DNA from 4 places in the Streptomyces sp. NPDC048560 genome. Region 2 is predicted to be linked to each of the others. Evidence: riboswitches for the same ligand, from Rfam matches in the RefSeq annotation. Region 2 holds a riboswitch; each other region holds the start of a gene.
What was found. A riboswitch is a leader RNA that binds a small molecule or an ion and turns the genes downstream of it on or off. The one in region 2 is predicted to bind cyclic di-AMP.
Positions count from the first base shown of each region.

Region 1: another riboswitch for cyclic di-AMP. It lies ahead of AB0C82_RS04210 (NlpC/P60 family protein); the one in region 2 lies ahead of AB0C82_RS21290 (M23 family metallopeptidase).
Region 3: another riboswitch for cyclic di-AMP. It lies ahead of AB0C82_RS20780 (transglycosylase family protein); the one in region 2 lies ahead of AB0C82_RS21290 (M23 family metallopeptidase).
Region 4: another riboswitch for cyclic di-AMP. It lies ahead of AB0C82_RS29680 (transglycosylase SLT domain-containing protein); the one in region 2 lies ahead of AB0C82_RS21290 (M23 family metallopeptidase).

Region 1 covers NZ_JBEZIJ010000001.1:953,612-958,148, reverse strand. The annotation lists gene AB0C82_RS04220 (C40 family peptidase) at 1-9, opposite strand, end outside; gene AB0C82_RS04215 (hypothetical protein) at 331-684, shown strand; gene AB0C82_RS04210 (NlpC/P60 family protein) at 761-1,957, opposite strand; cyclic di-AMP (ydaO/yuaA leader) riboswitch at 1,956-2,121, opposite strand; gene pcrA (DNA helicase PcrA) at 2,382-4,537, shown strand, end outside.
Region 2 covers NZ_JBEZIJ010000008.1:18,318-22,854, reverse strand. The annotation lists gene AB0C82_RS21305 (sulfite oxidase) at 1-540, shown strand, start outside; tRNA gene AB0C82_RS21300 (tRNA-Met) at 603-676, shown strand; gene AB0C82_RS21295 (PP2C family protein-serine/threonine phosphatase) at 956-2,137, shown strand; cyclic di-AMP (ydaO/yuaA leader) riboswitch at 2,406-2,559, shown strand; gene AB0C82_RS21290 (M23 family metallopeptidase) at 2,571-3,623, shown strand; gene AB0C82_RS21285 (aldo/keto reductase) at 3,788-4,537, shown strand, end outside.
Region 3 covers NZ_JBEZIJ010000007.1:342,457-346,993, forward strand. The annotation lists gene AB0C82_RS20770 (cytochrome P450) at 159-1,451, shown strand; gene AB0C82_RS20775 (transglycosylase family protein) at 1,559-2,536, shown strand; cyclic di-AMP (ydaO/yuaA leader) riboswitch at 2,827-2,998, shown strand; gene AB0C82_RS20780 (transglycosylase family protein) at 3,002-3,703, shown strand; gene eno (phosphopyruvate hydratase) at 4,049-4,537, shown strand, end outside.
Region 4 covers NZ_JBEZIJ010000012.1:246,103-250,639, forward strand. The annotation lists gene AB0C82_RS29665 (bifunctional GNAT family N-acetyltransferase/ATP-binding protein) at 1-737, shown strand, start outside; gene AB0C82_RS29670 (DUF5988 family protein) at 836-1,042, shown strand; gene AB0C82_RS29675 (hypothetical protein) at 1,602-1,766, opposite strand; cyclic di-AMP (ydaO/yuaA leader) riboswitch at 1,850-2,036, shown strand; gene AB0C82_RS29680 (transglycosylase SLT domain-containing protein) at 2,041-2,889, shown strand; gene AB0C82_RS29685 (GNAT family N-acetyltransferase) at 2,994-3,494, shown strand; gene AB0C82_RS29690 (PepSY domain-containing protein) at 3,600-4,454, opposite strand.

The sequences.
Region 1 (4,537 bases), on a different contig from region 2:
TGCTGCCACGAGGGCGGCATCCTTCCTGTTCGTCTGCCCGTCGGGAGCTACCGGCGGGCCCGGCGGTGACCGGGTGCCGTCCGGCACGGAGGGGACGTACGGGAGGTACGGGACGGCGGTGGAAATCGGTCACCTGGGAAGGGACGCTAAACCCAGGACACGGGAAAGGGTCGTCATGACAGCTTTTGCCTTGATGTGACGTTTCGCTACCGCTGCGCGACCGGAAAAAAGACGTCAGGGTAAGGCAATTCGGGCAGGCGCGAGCGAAGTCATGAGGAACCGCCACCTGGCGGGCGAGGGATGATAAGGGCCCCGCCAGGCTCCCGATTCATGGCCATACTGATCAATGTCTTCGTCGCTCTGCACATCATCGGGATCGCCGCGCTGCTCGGCGGTTTCCTGACCCAGGTGAAGGCGATGGGGCCGGGCACCGCCCGATTCGTACCGGCCATGCTGCACGGTGCGCTGACCATGCTGATCACGGGAGTCGCGCTGGTGGGCCTCAACCAGGCCGACGACCGGACGGTGAACAACATCAAGATCGGCGTCAAGCTGCTGATCCTGGTCGTGATCCTCGCGCTCGTCTACGTCAGGCGGGACGAGGAGAGGGCGGGCAGGGGCGAGTTCGCGGCGGTCGGCGGTCTGACGGTCGCCAACATCTTCATCGCCACGCTCTGGACCTGAGTCCCGGTGCGGTCCGGCGGCCGGACGGGCGCTCCTGTCGGGCCCGTCCGGCCGCCGGGAAGGTCTCCCCCGGCCGCTAGGCCGGCCGCACGCTGCCGTAGATCGGCATGTAGTAGATCGACTCCTCGCGCACGTTCGCACCCGGCTTCGGCGCGTGGATCATCATGCCGTCGCCCTTGTAGATGCCGACGTGGCTGATGTCGTCGTAGAAGAACACCAGGTCACCCGGCTGCAGATCCGCGGTGGCCACCCGGGTGCCGACCTCGACCTGGTCCCAGGTGGTACGCGGCAGATCGACGCCCGCCGCCTTCCACGCCGCCTGCGTCAGCCCCGAGCAGTCGTACGAGGAGGGGCCCGTCGCTCCCCAGACGTACGGCTTGCCGATCTGGGCCGCCGCGAACGCCAGGACCTTGTCCGCCTTCGCCGCGTAGCTGCTGTCCGCGTCCGCACCGCTGCCCGTGCCCGTGTCCGTACCGGTGTCCGGCTGGGCGGGCTCCTGCGCGGCGTCCTCGGCGGCTTCCTTCGCCGCCGCCTCCTCCTGCGCCTGGCGCTCGGCCTCCGCCGCGGCGGCCTGCTGGCGGGCCAGCTCCTGCGCCTTGCGCCTGGCCTCCGCCTCCTTCTCGCGCTCCAGCTCCGCGAGCCGCGCCTTCTCCTCGGCGGTCAGCTCGGACAGCAGGGTGCGCGCCTCGGTCAGCTTCTCCTGCACCTGTTGCTTGCTGGTGCGCAGCGTGGTCTGCGCCTCGGTGAGCGTCTCCAGGCTCTTGGTGGCCTCGGCGCGCTTCTCCGCCGCCTCGCTCTGCTGCGTACGGAAGTCCGAGACCGTCTTCTGCTGCTGGCTCGTCATGCGCGCCATCAGCTGGTCCTGGTCGAAGTACGACTGCGGGTCCTCCGCGAGGAAGAACGTCGCCGTCGGGGCGACAGCGCCGCTGCGGTACTGCGCCGCCGCGAACTGGCCCAGCTCACGGCGCGTCTCGTTCAGCTTCTCCGCCCGCTCGGCCGCCGCGTCGAGGAGCCCGTCGACCTTCGCGCGCTGGTCCGTGGACGCGGACTTCGCCTTGTTGTACTGCTGGGTGGCCGTGCCTGCCTGCCGGTAGAGGTCGTCGACCTTCTTCTGGACGTCCTCGATGCTGGGGCGGGGTGCGGCGGGCGCGGCCGTCGCGGTCTGCGTGGAGAGCAGAGTCACAGAGGCGAGCGCCGCCGTCGTGATTCCGACGCCGGGTGAGGTGGTGCGCAAACGGGTGCGCGCTTTGCGATGCGACGCCAAGGCCGGCATCTCCTTCCGTGGACCGCCTACCGGGTTAGCTGTCGGGTTCGGGCGGAACGGAAGGCTGCCCTACGGTCCAAGTGAGGGTTGTGGACCGATTCACCCCGGTGCTGCGTGTGGGTCCCCGGTTCCGAATGCCCCTGCGGGCAGCCCGGATTCGGCGTGGGTGTCCGCTCGGCGTGGTTCGCCTCAAGGGGGTACGGGCCACCCGTCGGAGCACGCTAGCCAACCCGTGGCGTCCCTGTGAAGGTTGATGTTCGATATGCCCGATACATGTTCGTGACCTTGGGGAAATCGGTATGTACGGAGCCGGAGCGGGCTCCTCCCGCCTCACGGGGTGTGGCCGGACCGTCTCCGTACGCGCACGGCCGGGGGGCCGTCCTGCGGAATGCGGCCCCGGGGTGTCAGTGGGGCCGCCTAGACTCGTCAAGCGATGAGCAGCCTCTTTGACGACAGCTTCCTGACCGGCCTCCAGAACTCGGAGGAAGGGCCCCCGCCGCCTCCCGAGGACCACGCACCCGAAGCGGTGCCGGAGGGTCTCTTCGAGGGCGTCTTCGACGCGCCCCCGCCGCCCCGCGAGGGGTACTACCGCGACGGAGCGCCCCGTCCGGTCATCGACGCCGCGGCGCTGCTCGACGGGCTGAACACCGAGCAGCGCGCCGCCGTGGTGCACGCCGGTTCGCCGCTGCTCATCGTCGCCGGTGCCGGATCGGGCAAGACCCGGGTGCTCACCCACCGGATCGCCCACCTGCTGGCCGAGCGCGGGGTGCATCCCGGCCAGATCCTGGCGATCACCTTCACCAACAAGGCCGCGGGCGAGATGAAGGAGCGCGTCGAGCAGCTCGTCGGACCGCGTGCCAACGCCATGTGGGTCATGACCTTCCACAGCGCGTGCGTACGCATCCTGCGGCGCGAGTCCAAGCGTCTCGGCTTCACCTCGTCGTTCTCGATCTACGACGCCGCGGACTCCAAGCGGCTGATGGCGCTCGTCTGCCGCGATCTGGACCTCGACCCGAAGCGGTATCCCCCCAAGGCGTTCACGGCCAAGGTCTCGAATCTCAAGAACGAGCTGATCGACGAGGAGACCTTCGCCGGGCAGGCGGCCGACGGCTTCGAGAAGACCCTCGCCCAGGCCTACGCGCTCTACCAGGCACGGCTGCGCGAGGCCAACGCCCTGGACTTCGACGACATCATCATGACGACGGTGCATCTGCTCCAGGCGTTCCCCGACGTCGCCGAGCACTACCGCCGCCGCTTCCGGCACGTGCTGGTCGACGAGTACCAGGACACCAACCACGCGCAGTACACGCTCGTACGGGAGCTCGTCGGCCCGGCAGGTGAGGCCGAGGCGCCCGCCGAGCTGTGTGTCGTCGGTGACGCGGACCAGTCGATCTACGCCTTCCGGGGCGCGACCATCCGCAACATCCTCCAGTTCGAGGAGGACTATCCGGACGCCACCACGATCATGCTGGAGCAGAACTACCGCTCCACGCAGACGATCCTGTCCGCGGCCAACGCGGTGATCGAGCGCAACGAGAGCCGCCGCCCCAAGAACCTCTGGACGAACGCCGGCAGCGGCGCCCGGATCACGGGGTACGTCGCCGACACCGAGCACGACGAGGCGCAGTTCATCGCCGACGAGATCGACCGGCTCACCGACGCGGGTGACGCCAAGGCGGGCGACGTCGCCGTCTTCTACCGTACGAACGCGCAGTCCCGTGTCTTCGAAGAGATCTTCATCCGCGTCGGACTTCCCTACAAGGTCGTCGGCGGTGTGCGCTTCTACGAGCGCAAGGAGGTCCGCGACGTCCTGGCCTACCTGCGGGTCCTCGCCAACCCCGAGGACACCGTTCCGCTGCGCCGCATCCTGAACGTGCCCAAGCGCGGCATCGGTGACCGCGCCGAAGCGATGATCGACGCCCTGTCGATGCGCGAGAAGATCTCCTTCCCGCAGGCCCTGCGCCGCGTCGACGAGGCGTACGGCATGGCGGCCCGCTCGACCAACGCCGTGAAGCGGTTCAACACGCTGATGGAGGAGCTCCGCACGATCGTCGAGTCCGGGGCGGGTCCGGCGGTCGTCCTGGAAGCGGTCATGGAGCGCACCGGCTATCTCGCCGAACTCCAGGCGTCGACCGACCCGCAGGACGAGACCCGCATCGAGAACCTCCAGGAACTGGCCGCTGTCGCCCTCGAGTTCGAGCAGGAGCGCGCGCAGGAGGAGGGGGCCGGCACGCTCGCCGAGTTCCTGGAGAAGGTGGCCCTGGTCGCCGACTCCGACCAGATCCCCGACGAGGACGAGGACGGCTCCGGCGTCATCACGCTGATGACGCTGCACACGGCCAAGGGGCTTGAGTTCCCGGTCGTCTTCCTGACCGGCATGGAGGACGGCGTCTTTCCGCACATGCGGGCGCTGGGGCAGGCGAAGGAGCTGGAGGAGGAGCGGCGGCTCGCCTATGTCGGCATCACCCGCGCCCGTGAGCGGCTGTACCTGACGCGGGCCGCGATGCGCAGTGCCTGGGGCCAGCCCTCGTACAACCCGGCCTCGCGGTTCCTGGAGGAGATCCCGGACCAGCACCTGGAGTGGAAGCG
Region 2 (4,537 bases):
CTGCGGCTGGTGGTGCCCGGCTGGTACGGCATGGCGTCCGTGAAGTGGCTGAACGGGATCACGCTGACCGCGACCCCGTTCACCGGGTTCCAGCAGGTGGAGGCGTACCGCTACCGGCAGGAGGCCGACGAGCAGGGCGAGCCCGTCACCCGTATCGCTCCCAGGGCGCTGATGGTCCCGCCGGGCTTCCCGGACTTCATGTCGCGGGCCCGTGTGGTGCGTCCCGGAGCGGTGCTGCTCGAAGGCCGCGCGTGGTCCGGGCACGCGCCCGTCGAACGCGTCGAGGTGAGCACGGACGGCTGCCGGACGTGGAGCGACGCCGCGCTCACCGGTCCCGTGGGGAACGGCACCGCGCACGCCTGGGCGTGGCGGAGCTGGCGGGCGCACTGGACGGCGGCACCCGGCAGCCACGAGCTCGGCGTCCGCGCCACCGACGCCACGGGCAGGACCCAGCCCCTCGACCAGCGCTGGAACCGTGGCGGTTTCGGCAGCAACCACGTGCAGCGGGTCTCCGTCCTCTGCGCACCGGAGTCCGGCTGACGGCGTCGGTGGCGCGGAGTGGTCATGAGTCCGCCGGGAATGCCGTAGAGTTGGTCTCACGACGCGGGGTGGAGCAGCTCGGTAGCTCGCTGGGCTCATAACCCAGAGGTCGCAGGTTCAAATCCTGTCCCCGCTACTGAAGGACCGGGCCCGGCACGCACACAGCGTGCCGGGCCCGAGTCGTTTCCCTGGTCCGGCGGGCCGACGGCCCGCTCGGCCCGATGACAGCCACCGATGACACCGTGTGATGATCCCGCCCGCATTCGCGGACAGTGCGTGACCGGGATGCGGAAAGCACTTCCGCGTGCTCCCCCCTTTGGCCGATGAGGAGTCGCCGCCCGGCGCGGCGCCGGTCAGCCTGGGTGGGGCGCGGTACCGTCCGCAACCGTAGGCGGACCCGGGCAGGAGAACACAGGTGGGGAAGCGCGACGCAGGGCGAGGCGGGGCTCCCCGAGAGGTCCGGGCCCGTCGGCTCGTCCGCGTGCTGCCCGCACTGATGATCGTGGGCGGGGCGCTCTTCGACCTCACCACGCCGCCCACCTTCACGCCCGTCCCGCTCTTCGTGGCGGCTCCCCTGATCGCCGCGCCGTTCTTCTCGCGGGCGAGCACGGTCCGTACGGGCATCGCCGCCGTCGTCGTCATGGCGCTGCTGGACCTGTTCACCCGCTCGCTCGGGCAGGTCGAGCCCGTCATCGAACTGATCACCGTCGTCACCGCCGGGCTGCTCGCCCTGTTCATCAACGGTGTCGTCCGGCGGAGCAACGAGCAGTTGGCGTCGGCCCGGGTCATCGCGGAGACCGCCATGCGGGCGGTGCTGCCGACACCGGCCGACCGGATCGGCGGGCTCCACGTGGCGGCACGTTACGAGGCCGCCCAGGCGGACGAGTTCGTCGGCGGCGACCTGTTCGCGGTCGCGGACACCCCGTACGGGGTGCGGCTGGTGGTCGGGGATGTACGGGGCAAAGGGCTTGACGCGGTCGGCGCGGTGGCGGTGGTCATCGGGGCGTTCCGGGAGGCGGCCGAGCAGGAGCGCTCGCTGGAGGGCGTCGCGCAGCGCCTGGAGCGGGCGCTGGCACGGGAGGGCACGCGGCGTGGCGGGCTCGACGCGATGGAAGGCTTCATCACCGCCGCACTCGCCGAGATCCCGCCCGGGGCGGGGCTGGTGCGGCTCGTCAACAGGGGCCATCCCGAGCCGATCCTGCTGCACGCGGACGGGAGGCTGGACGTGCTCACGTCGGCATCGCCCGCCCTGCCGCTGGGGATGGACCTTGGTGTCTGGCCCGACCGGTCGGACGAGTGGCCGCTGCCCGCGGGGACGACGCTGCTGATGTTCACGGACGGCCTCTCCGAGGCGCGGGACACGTCCGGGGCCTTCTACGATCCGGCGGCCCGGCTCCGGGGCCGGATCTTCCCCGGGCCCGAGGAGCTGCTGTCCGCGCTCACCGACGACGTACGTCTGCACACGGGCGGCCTGTCCACGGACGACATGGCGCTGCTCGCGGTCGGCCGGCCGGCCGAGGGGCAGCCCGAGCGGCGCAGGACCGTGAAGATCGTGGGCCGGGGGAAGTCCGGGGGGCCGGAACAGGCCACTGACTGACAGTCGTCGGCAGCCGGCGCACCGACGGTTCGCGGCGGCACCACGGACCGTGATCGAAGGGTGCCCCTCCGCATAACATTTGACGCAACGTCAGAAATCAGGTGTCGGGTGAGGGGTGTTCAACTCGCCCGATTGCACCCGGTTGTATCCCGGTAAGTCCGGGCCGAAGCCGCGAACGATCACTCGGAACAGCTTGGTATCGGACCCGTCTGTCTATTAACGTTCGATAACGCAGCGCGGTCGTCCCAGTCGTCGCAAGAGGCGACACCGTGCGCGAGCGCCGAATTCCGCAAGGGAACCGGGGAACCACCTACATGGGGTGAATCGAGCCACCTGTGTCTCGCGAGAGACAGAGCGGCCCGTAGGAGACCTTCCTGCTCCGAACCCGTCAGCTAACCCGGTAGGCGAGAAGGAAGGAAAGGAGTGCGCCCACGTGGCGTCCAACAAGCCTGCCCCCGAGGCCCCGTCACCCTTCGGTACCGAAACGCTCGGTGCCCAGGACAGGACCTGGGAGGAATGGAATCCCACCGAGGAGTCCATCCGGCCCGTTCGCGGCAGGCACCGCGTAGCCAAGCAGCGCGGTCTCGCTCGTAGCTCCACCGTCCTCGGGGTCGGCGTCATAGCGGCAGTCGGTGCGGGTGGCATGGCCACCGCTCAGGGCAAGCCGCCGGTCTCCATCTCCATTCCCGATTCCATCGCGGACAATCTCCCCGACGCCAAGTCCCTTCCCGGCGTGGGCTCCCTTATGTCCGACGACGCCGACGGATCCGACGCGAAGAACACCGCGACGATGTCCGCGTCCTCCCCGCTCACCACCGCCGGCATCACCACCGCCGAGGCGGAGCAGGGCGCTACGGACGCCGGAGAGGCGCTGCGCAACCGGATCCTCCAGCAGGCCGAGCAGCAGCAGGCCAGCGCCGACGCCGAGGCCATGGCCGCCCAGGAGAAGGCGGCCGCCGAGAAGGCCGCCGCCGAGGCCCAGGCCCAGCAGAGCGAGGCCGAGGCAAAGGCCGCCGCCGAGAAGAAGGCGGCCGAAGAGGAGGCCGCGCGCAAGGCGGAGGCCGAGCGGCTCGCCAAGCTGGCCGCCAGCTACACCCTGCCGGTCTCCTCCTATACGATCACCGCGACGTTCGGCCAGGCCGGCTCCATGTGGTCCTCCGGCCAGCACACCGGCCTCGACTTCGCGACGCAGGCGGGCGCACCGATCAAGGCCGTGCACGGCGGGACCGTCACCTCGGCCGGCTGGCACACCTCGTACGGCTACCACACCGTCATCGAGCTCGACAACGGTATGGAAGTCACCTACAGCCACCAGTCGTCGATGAACGTCACCGCGGGCCAGAAGGTCAACACCGGCGACATCATCGGCCGCGCCGGGTCGACCGGTAACTCCAGCGGCGTGCACCTCCACCTGGAGGTCCACACCGAGAGCGGCGCCGGCATCGACCCGATGAGCTGGCTGCGCAGCAAGGGCCTCACGCTCTGAGACCCGCGTCCTGAGGTAACGCGTCCCCTTTCCCCGGACGCACCTGGACCCCGGCAGCCCTGACGCACACCCCCCGACGTCAGGGCTGCCGGTTCTTCGTTTTTCGGGGCGCTGTCGTGCCGGTAACAGGAATAGCGCGGTTCGGCGGCGGGGTTGAACCACCCATGACCTCACTCCGTACGCTCGGCTCCTCCGGCCTCCGGGTCTTCCCCCTCGCCCTCGGCGGCAACGTCTTCGGCTGGACGGCCGACGAGGCGCAGTCCTTCGCAGTGCTCGACGCCTACGCCGCGGCCGGCGGCAACTTCGTCGACACCGCCGACTCGTACTCGGCCTGGGCCCCGGGCAACGAGGGCGGCGAATCGGAGACCGTCGTCGGCAAGTGGCTCGCCTCGCGCGGCAACCGCTCCGAGATCGTCGTCGCCACGAAGGTCGGTGCCCACCCTTCGTACAAGGGGCTCTCCGCCACCACCATCAAGGGCGCGGCCGAGGAATCGCTGCGCCGGCTCGGCACCGACCACATCGACCTCTACTACACGCACTTCGACGACGAGACCGTCCCCGTCGAGGAGATCGTCACCGCCCTCGACCAGCTGGTGAGGGACGGCAAGGTGCGCGAGATCGCCGCCTCCAACATCAGCCCCGAGCGGCTGCGTGCCTCGCTGGACTTCTCCGAGCGCGAGGGGCTGGCCCGTTACGTCGCGCTCCAGCCGCACTACAACCTCGTCTCACGCGACACCTACGAGGGCGCGCTCCAGGACACGGCCGCAGCCGCCGGTCTGGCCGCCGTCCCGTACTTCGCGCTGGCCTCCGGGTTCCTGACCGGCAAGTACCGCGTGGGTGCCACGGTCGACAGCCCCCGGGCCGACAAGGCGGGACAGCACCTGGAGTCGGAGCGCGGGCGGAAGGTCCTCGCC
Region 3 (4,537 bases), on a different contig from region 2:
ACAGCCCCGCCGCAGCCGCAGCAGACACCCCCGCCGAAGGCCCTGCGGGCAACCCCTCCGGAACGCCCGCCGAAGGCCCTGGCGGCAACCCCTCCGGGCCTCCTCCCGGAGACACCCAGGCCACCCCTGGTGCCGAAGCCACCCCCGCCGGCTGCCCCGTGGACCACGGGGCAGCGGTCCCCGGGGCCCCCGCCGCCCCCGAGCTCTTCACCTGGGAGTTCGCGACCGACCCCTACCCCGCGTACGCCTGGCTCCGCGAGCACAGCCCCGTACACCGGACGACCCTGCCCAGCGGGGTCGAGGCGTGGCTGGTGACCCGGTACGCGGACGCCCGGCAGGCACTCGCCGACGCCCGGCTGTCCAAGAACCCGGCGCACCATGCCGGATCGGCGCACGCCAAGGGCCGGACGGGCATCCCGGGGGAGCGCAAGGCGGAGCTGATGACGCATCTGCTGAACATCGATCCGCCGGACCACACCCGGCTTCGCCGCCTCGTGGCCAAGGCGTTCACCCCGCGCCGGGTCGCGGAGTTCGCGCCCCGCGTGCAGGAGCTGACCGACCGCCTCATCGACAACTTCATCGAGGAGGGGAAAGCCGACCTCATCCACGACTTCGCTTTCCCGCTGCCCATCTACGCGATCTGTGACCTGCTCGGCGTCCCGCCGGAGGACCAGGACGACTTCCGCGACTGGGCGGGCATGATGATCCGGCACGGTGGCGGCCCGCGCGGCGGCGTGGCCAGGTCCGTGAAGAAGATGCGCAACTACCTCGCCGAACTGATCCACCGCAAACGGGAGAATCCGGGTGACGACCTGATCTCGGGGCTGATCCGGACGAGCGACCACGGCGAGCACCTCACGGAGAACGAGGCCGCCGCGATGGCGTTCATCCTCCTCTTCGCCGGCTTCGAGACAACGGTCAACCTCATCGGCAACGGGACGTACGCCCTGCTGCGCAACCCCGTCGAGCGCGAACGGCTTCAGCGTTCGCTCGCCGCGGGTGACACGGACCTCCTCGCCACCGGTCTGGAGGAACTGCTGCGCTACGACGGCCCGGTGGAGCTCGCCACCTGGCGGTACGCGACCGAGCCCGTCACGCTCGGCGGGCAGGAGATCGCCGCCGGGGACCCCGTGCTCGTGGTCCTCGCCGCCGCCGACCGGGACCCGGAACGATTCCGCGATGCGGACACTCTGAACCTCGCACGGAGTGACAATCAGCACCTCGGATACGGGCACGGCATCCACTACTGCCTGGGGGCACCGCTCGCCAGGCTGGAGGGACAGACCGCGCTGGCAACGCTGTTGAAGCGGCTGCCTGACCTGCGGCTCGCTGCGGATCCTGCCGATTTGCGGTGGCGCGGCGGGCTCATCATGCGCGGACTGCGCACCCTTCCGGTGGAGTTCGCCCCGGGATCGCCGGCCGCGCAAGGTGACGCTCTGTCAACTCTGTGACTTTTACGTGATCTCCGCTGCATCGACTTGTGACACACGTTCGAGTCCCGCTAAGTTCACCGTTCACCACAGCAGTCACATGTTTCAGTCACACGGAAGGCATTCCCATGGGCTCCGCGAACGGCAGACACCGCCGCCCTCGCCAGGCACCCGCCATCGTCGTCGCCGCAGGCGTGACGGGATCGGCCATCGCCATTCCGCTGCTCGGCGCGACCGGTGCGCACGCCGCTGACGCCTCGACCTGGGACCGGGTCGCCGAGTGCGAGAGCGGCGGCATGTGGAGCGCGGACCTGGGCAACGGCTTCTACGGTGGCCTCCAGTTCTCCCAGGACACCTGGTCGGCGTACGGCGGCCCGGCGTACGCGCCCCGCGCCGACCTCGCCAGCCGCTCGCAGCAGATCTCCGTGGCGGAGAAGGTCCTGGCGGACCAGGGTCCGCAGGCCTGGCCGAGCTGCGCGGTGATCTCAGGGCTCGCGCCTGACGGGTCGCTGCCGGGTGTCGACCCGGGCGACAGCCCCTCCGCCGGCCTGACGGACGGGCTCTTCCCGTCCGACGACGCGGCCGGCACCTCGTCGGACAGTGCGACGAAGAAGGCGAACAAGAAGGGCGATTCGGCCAAGTCCGGCGAGTCGGGCGCGGCGAGCGAGTCCGACAAGAACGGCGAGACCGGCGATTCGCCCGGCTCCGAGGACTCCGGCACGACGGCCCCGCCCACCACCACACCGGCCCCCGAGGCGTCCGAGGCTCCGGCCGACGCGGACCAGGGCGGCGGCAAGCACCGCGGCGCACCGGCGCCCGAGGCGAGCCAGGAGACGGGCCGGGACGGGCGCGACTCCGGACGTCACGCCTCGCGTGGGGACGGCCAGGCCCGCGACGCGGGTGCGCCGAGCGCCGACGGCGAGTACACCGTCCGGCCCGGCGACAACCTCTGGGCGATTGCTGACGCACAGAAGGTTCCCGGCGGCTGGACCGAGCTGTACGAGACCAACAAGAGCGAGCTGGGCTCCGACCCGGACCTGATCCTCCCCGGCCAGAGCCTCGATCTGGGGCCGCTGGACGCCGCGGAGGGCTCCGAGAGCAACTGATCCAATTCGGGAAAACGCCCCAAATTCAGGGGTAGTTCAGAGGCCTATGTCCACTTATGCGTAAGTGAGACATGGGTCTCTTTGCTTCAACTGGCCTGGTGTGCCCGGGTGATGCGTCCGGGGCCGCTCCGACCTGCGGAAACGTTCTTTCCTCCAGGACGAGAAAAACCCGTATGGCCGGTATGTCCCTCTTTGAATGTCGGGGTTGCCTATGTTTACGGTCGGAACCGCTCGCACCGCGGGCCCCGTCGACCGTCACGCCGAATCCTGCCGTCGGTCGAAGGGAACAGACGCGTAAAGCGCCGTAGGCAGGAGCGGGGGACCCAGGTAAGCGCCGGGCCCGATCGTCGGGAGACGACTCAGGACCGGCTTGGGGTTAAGTCGCGTGCTAGGACATGCGACCGGGCAACTCACTTGGCCCGAACCCGACAGCTCACCTCGTAGGCGTCGGTGAGGAGAAGCTCCATGCTGTTTTCCAGCAAGGCCAAGCACCGCCGCCCGTCCAAGGCCGCCCGTGTCGCCACGCTCGCCGGTGTGGCCGGTGCCGCGATCGCCGTCCCGCTGATGGGCGCGACCAACGCCTCCGCCGCCTCCGTCGCCACGTGGGACGCCGTCGCGCAGTGCGAGTCCGGCGGGAACTGGTCCATCAACACCGGCAACGGCTACTACGGCGGTCTGCAGTTCTCGCAGTCCAGCTGGGCCGCCGCCGGCGGCACGCAGTACGCCGCGCGCGCCGACCTCGCCAGCAAGTCGCAGCAGATCGCCGCCGCCGAGAAGCTTCTCGACCTGCAGGGCCCGGGTGCCTGGGCCTGCGCCGGCGCCGGCAACCTGACCAACGACGGCGTGGACCCGGGTGTCGACACCGGCTCCACGGAGAGCGGCGCCGAGCAGGAGCCGCAGCAGCAGGCCCAGCCGGAGCGCAAGGCCGAGCAGCCCACCACGCGCAGCGAGCAGCGCACCGCGCCGAAGACCGTCACCACCCCGACCGGCGAGAAGGTTGCGAAGGGTGACGGCGAGTACAAGGTGAAGGCCGGCGACACCCTCAGCAAGATCGCCGAGAAGCAGGACGTCAAGGGCGGCTGGGAGAAGCTGTTCGACCTGAACGACGACATCGTCAAGGACGCCGACCTGATCTTCCCGGGTCAGCAGCTCCACCTGACGAAGTAGTACCTGGGACTCTCCTCCCGACCGGAGGGGGTGTCCGGCGGCATCCCTCCCGCTCAGCTCCCGGCCCGGTGCGCTCTCCCCCGTGCGCGCCGGGCCGGGTCTTTTCACCCGGTGGCGCCGGCCCGGGCACCGGCCGCTGACGCCCGAGTGTTCAAGTGTTGTAGTTACTGGGCAGTAATTTTCTGGAGCTTTGCCCGCGAATGCATACCCTTGGGTCCTTTTTCGTCCCAGGGGACGGGCGCCCGGCTGGCCGATGGAGCCCGGCCGGATAGGCTCATGCCGCAAGGCCACAGTGACCACGGTGACCCTGCACAACCAGTGTCATATCCCAGAAGGAGATGCCTCGTGCCGTCCATCGACGTCGTCGTAGCCAGGGAAATCCTCGACTCCCGGGGCAACCCCACGGTCGAGGTCGAGGTTGGCCTCGACGACGGCAGCACGGGACGTGCTGCTGTTCCGTCCGGCGCCTCCACCGGTGCGTTCGAGGCCATTGAGCTTCGCGACGGAGACCCCAACCGTTACATGGGCAAGGGCGTGGAGAAGGCCGTCCTCGCCGTCATCGAGCAGATCGGCCCGGAGCTCGTCGGGTACGACGCCACCGAGCAGCGCCTCATCGACCAGGCCATGTTCGACCTGGACGCCACCGAGAACAAGGGCTCGCTCGGCGCCAACGCCATCCTCGGCGTCTCGCTGGCCGTCGCGCACGCCGCCTCCGAGGCGTCCGACCTGCCGCTCTTCCGCTACCTCGGCGGCCCGAACGCGCACCTGCTGCCCGTTCCGATGATGAACATCCTGAACGGCGGCTCGCACGCCGACTCCAACGTGGACATCCAG
Region 4 (4,537 bases), on a different contig from region 2:
AGCGCCGTGTCGTCATGCCGCTGGCCGAGCCGGAGCGTGCGGCACGGCACGGAGTCGTCCCGCCCCGCGCGATCGCCCTCTTCGGTCCACCGGGGACCGGGAAGACGACGTTCGCCCGGGCCATCGCCTCACGTCTCGGGTGGCCTTTCGTAGAACTGCTGCCGTCCCGCCTCGCCGACGAGGGCAATCTCGCGGCCGCCCTGCGCACGGCGTTCGCCCGGATAGCGGAACTGGAACGGGTGCTGGTCTTCATCGACGAGGTCGAGGAGATCGCCCCCGTACGCGGCGAGCGCCAGGAGCCGGGTATGCACGGCGTCACCAACGAACTCCTCAAGCTCATCCCCGGTTTCCGGGAGCACGACGAGCGGCTGCTGGTGTGCGCCACCAACTCCATCCGCTCACTGGACCCGGCCTTCCTCCGTCCGGGTCGCTTCGACTACCTGGTCCCGATCGGCACCCCGGACGTGGCGGCGCGGGCGGCGATCTGGTCCCGGCATTCGGCACGGCGGGACGACGTCGACGTGGACGCGCTGGTCGCGGCGAGCGAGCTCTTCACCCCGGCAGATATCGAGCACGCGGCACGCACCGCCGCCCAGGCCGCCTTCGAACGCGATGTGGCCGAGGCCGGCGCGGACACCGACGACTATCTCGCCGCGCTCAGCCAGTGCCGGCCGACGGTCACCCCCGCGGTCATCGCGGAGTTCACCGCCGACATCACCACTCACGCCCGGACCTGAACGGATGCGCGGCCGCCCGTCGCTCCGCCCTCCCGCGCGATGCCGTGACGTCGGCGCGTCACGGCGGAGGCGGGCAGCGCTCCGGGCAGACTTTCCCCATGGCCAACGTAACGAAAGCCGCCCTCGAAGGCGGCCCCGGGGATCTCCCCGAGCGGATCGTCCCCGTCACCGAGTCCGGGCTCGACGTCAAGATCCCGTTCCGGGGCGGGTACGAGCACTTCAGGGCGACGGACCGCCGGAAGGAAACGACGGAGGGCCCGTTGCCGGTCTACGAATGGTGGGAGCGCACGGAAGTACCCGGCTAGAAGCCCGCGCCCCGCTCCCCCGGTACGCACCCCGTCGCGGCCCGCGCATACGAGCGCAGCGCACTGACGACCTCCGGTCGTGAGCGGCGGCCCGCCGGCACGTCCATCTGATACCCGTCCTCCATCGCCACGAAGTCCGACTCGTGTGCGCGATGTCCGACAGCGCGAAGTGCCCCTGAGTCTCACCGAGCACCAGGATCCCCTGGTACACGCCGATCTGGCGTTCCGTCAGGACGCTGTCCAGGCCGGCGGCCTTCGGGTCGCGCAGGGTGCGGGGCCAGCACTCGAAGAGAAGCCGTGGCGGCTGGTCCTGCGGGCCGGCTGCCATGCCGGACGCGATGCAGGTACGCAGCCGGTCCCGGGCGTCCGTGTGCCGCTCGGCCGCCATGTCACGGTCCCGGCGGAAGCGCTCGATCGCCTGTCGACGTCCTCGATGCCTGCCGCTGCCGCCGTACGGAGGATCGCTCCGGCCCTACCCCGGGCACCCGAGCCGTACACATATGACTAAATAATCCCAATACGGACTTTTGAAGCAATAATCTTCTATAACCCATAGCATTCATTTCACCCGAACCGCACCGGTATCACCTTCGCGCAAATCGCCCTTTTCGGACTCAGTGGCCAGCGTCACGTCCACGATCGGCAGATTCCCGACATGCACCGCGGATCCCTTGCGCGAGAAGAGAGTTGGCTTCGCGGTTCGGGTGAATCCATTCACGATCATGTTTTTCGATCTTGCAAATGAATTGTGATCCGGAATTCGGGACTTGTCCCTTTCGGCATTTCTCGCCTACGGTCACCCTCAATCCGGATGGAACGCCGAATCCTGCCGCTGTCCGGAAACCCAGACCACTCACGCCCGGCAGGAGCGGGGGACCCAGGTAAGTCGCCGATCCGTTATGCGGAACGGCTCGGGGTTAAGTCGCAGTCACCTGCGGCCAGGCATCTCCAGCCTGAACCCGACAGCTCACCTCGTAGGCACCGGAGAGGAATTCACCATGCCCACGATGGGTAAGCACCGCCGTACCAAGCGCAGCCCGCTGTCCCGTGGCCTCGTCGCCGTAACCGCAGGCGGAGCCGTTCTCGCACTTCCGGTGATCGGCGCCACCACCGCGTCCGCCGCACCGGCACAGTCCGTCACCGCCGAAAGGGCGGGTGTATCGGCGGCCGCCCCCGCCAAGGCAATCACCGCGCAGAAGGCCGGAATCACCACCTATTCCGTCGTCAAGGGTGATTCCCTGTACAAGATCGCCGACGGGCATTCCCTGGACGGCGGCTGGCAGCGGCTGTACAAGGACAACAAGAAGGCCGTCGGCGACAATCCCGGGCTTATTCGCCCGGGCCTCGAGCTGGCGATCGGCGCCAAGTCGAAGGCCAAGGCCTCGGGTTCGTCCGAGCGCACCGCGACGGCCGACCGCGCCGACCGCGCCGACCGCTCGGAGCGGTCGAGCGCTCCCGTCGCGAAGAAGGCCGCCGCTCCCGCCGCCGCTCCGGCAGCCGCCCCGGCCGCCGCGCCCGCGACGTACACGAACGACCTCGACGGCTGGATCAAGGAGTCGCTGGCCGTCATGGCAGCGAACGGCATCCCCGGCACCTACGAGGGCATCCACCGCAACATCATGCGTGAGTCCTCGGGCAACCCGCAGGTCGTCAACAACTGGGACTCGAACGCAGCTGCGGGCACCCCGTCCAAGGGCCTCCTTCAGGTGATCGACCCGACGTTCCAGGCGTACCACGTGCCCGGCACGTCGATGGACAGCTTCGACCCGGTCGCCAACATCACCGCGGCGTGCAACTACGCCGCCGACAGGTACGGCTCCATCGACAACGTCTTCGGCGCGTACTGATCCCCTGGCCTCGGCCGCGGTGTCACTGCCGGGTGGTGAGGGTCCGACGGGCCCTCACCACCCGGCAGTTCCGCGTGTGCACAGGCCGTGGAAGACTCGCCCCCATGCCCGAACTCCAGCTCCTGCGCCCCGATCACGCCGCAGCCCTGTTCGCCTTCGAGCAGGAGAACCGCGCCTACTTCGCCGCCTCGGTCCCGGACCGCGGCGACGACTACTTCGCACGGTTCGACGCACGGCACAGCAGCCTCCTGGCCGAACAGGCCGAGGGGCTGTGCTACTTCCACGTGCTGGTGGGTGCGGACGGCGAGGTGCTGGGCCGGGTGAACCTGGTGGACGTCGCGGACGGTTCCGCCGACCTCGGGTACCGCATCGCGGAGAAGGCAGCCGGGCGGGGCCTGGCCACGACCGCGGTCCACCGCATATGCGTCCTGGCCGCCACCGACTACGGCCTGACGGCGCTGCGGGCCTCGACGACCCTGGACAACGCCCGCTCCCAGGCCGTGCTGACCCGCACCGGTTTCGTGCGCACCGGTGAGACCGTGCTCGACGGCCACCCGGGGCTGTCCTACGAACGGCCGCTGGACCCACAGGCGCTGCTCCCCTGACCCGACGGTCCTGGGGAGCAGCGCGTGGCCCACGTAAGGGGGCGGTGGCGAGCCGGGGCCGGCCCGCCACCGCCGCGGGCAGGGCTGCGCCGCCCGATGTCGGCGTCAGTCGCGGACGGTCTCCTCGCGGACGATCGAGCCGCTGACCGCGTCGACCTCGAATTCGGTCTTGTTCCAGTCCTTGGCCACGACATCGACCGCCCACACCAGGGTGTCGTCGTCGTTCGTGTCCAGGCCCATCGACGTGACAGTCCCCTTCTTCTTGTCCGTCGCCACCTTGGCCGCCTGCGCGGGCGTCTGCTTGGCCTCGGCGATCCAGTCGGCCATCTGGCTCTTGTCGGCGGCGTCCTGGTCGGCGTCGGGCTCCGACTCGATCACCTTGCCGGAGACCCCGTCGATGCGGATGGTGTGCGCGGCGCCGTCCGTCTCCACGACCTCGGCGACCCACTGCGGGCCGGTGCCACTCGGGCTGGGGCTGCCGCTCGGGGAGGCGGTTCCGCCAGGAGTGGCCACGCCGGTCGGACTGCCGGTCGGACTCGCCGTCCCGGCGGGGCTGGCGGTCCCCGTCGGCGAGGGACTCTCGCTCGCGTCGGTACGCCGGTCGGTGTCGTCGTCCAGGCCCTCCAGGTCGAGCTCGACCAGCTTGCTGTTCGGTACGGCCCCGACCGCCACCTTCGCCGCCTTGTCGAAGGTGACCTTGGTTGCCTGGAGGAGGTTCTTGCGCTCGGTCTGGTTCTCGGTCAGCTTCGGGCTGCCGGAGGGGCTCGGGGACGGGGAGGTCGTCTGTTGCGGAATGACCTTGGCGGCCTCCGAGGTGGCCGCCCCTGTCTGATCGCCACCCTCCTGACCGCAGCCCGCGACCAGGGCGGAGGCGACGACGGCGCACAGCGCGCCTGCGGCGACGCGGAGACGGCGGGCGCGCGGGGAGAGTGTGGTTTTTCGTCGGAATTCAAGGCTCATACACGCATGACTAGCCCCGGCACCGGCCGGTCATGTCGACCCGCGGGACGGGTCACCCGATCGACCGGGCGGCTCCCCCGTTG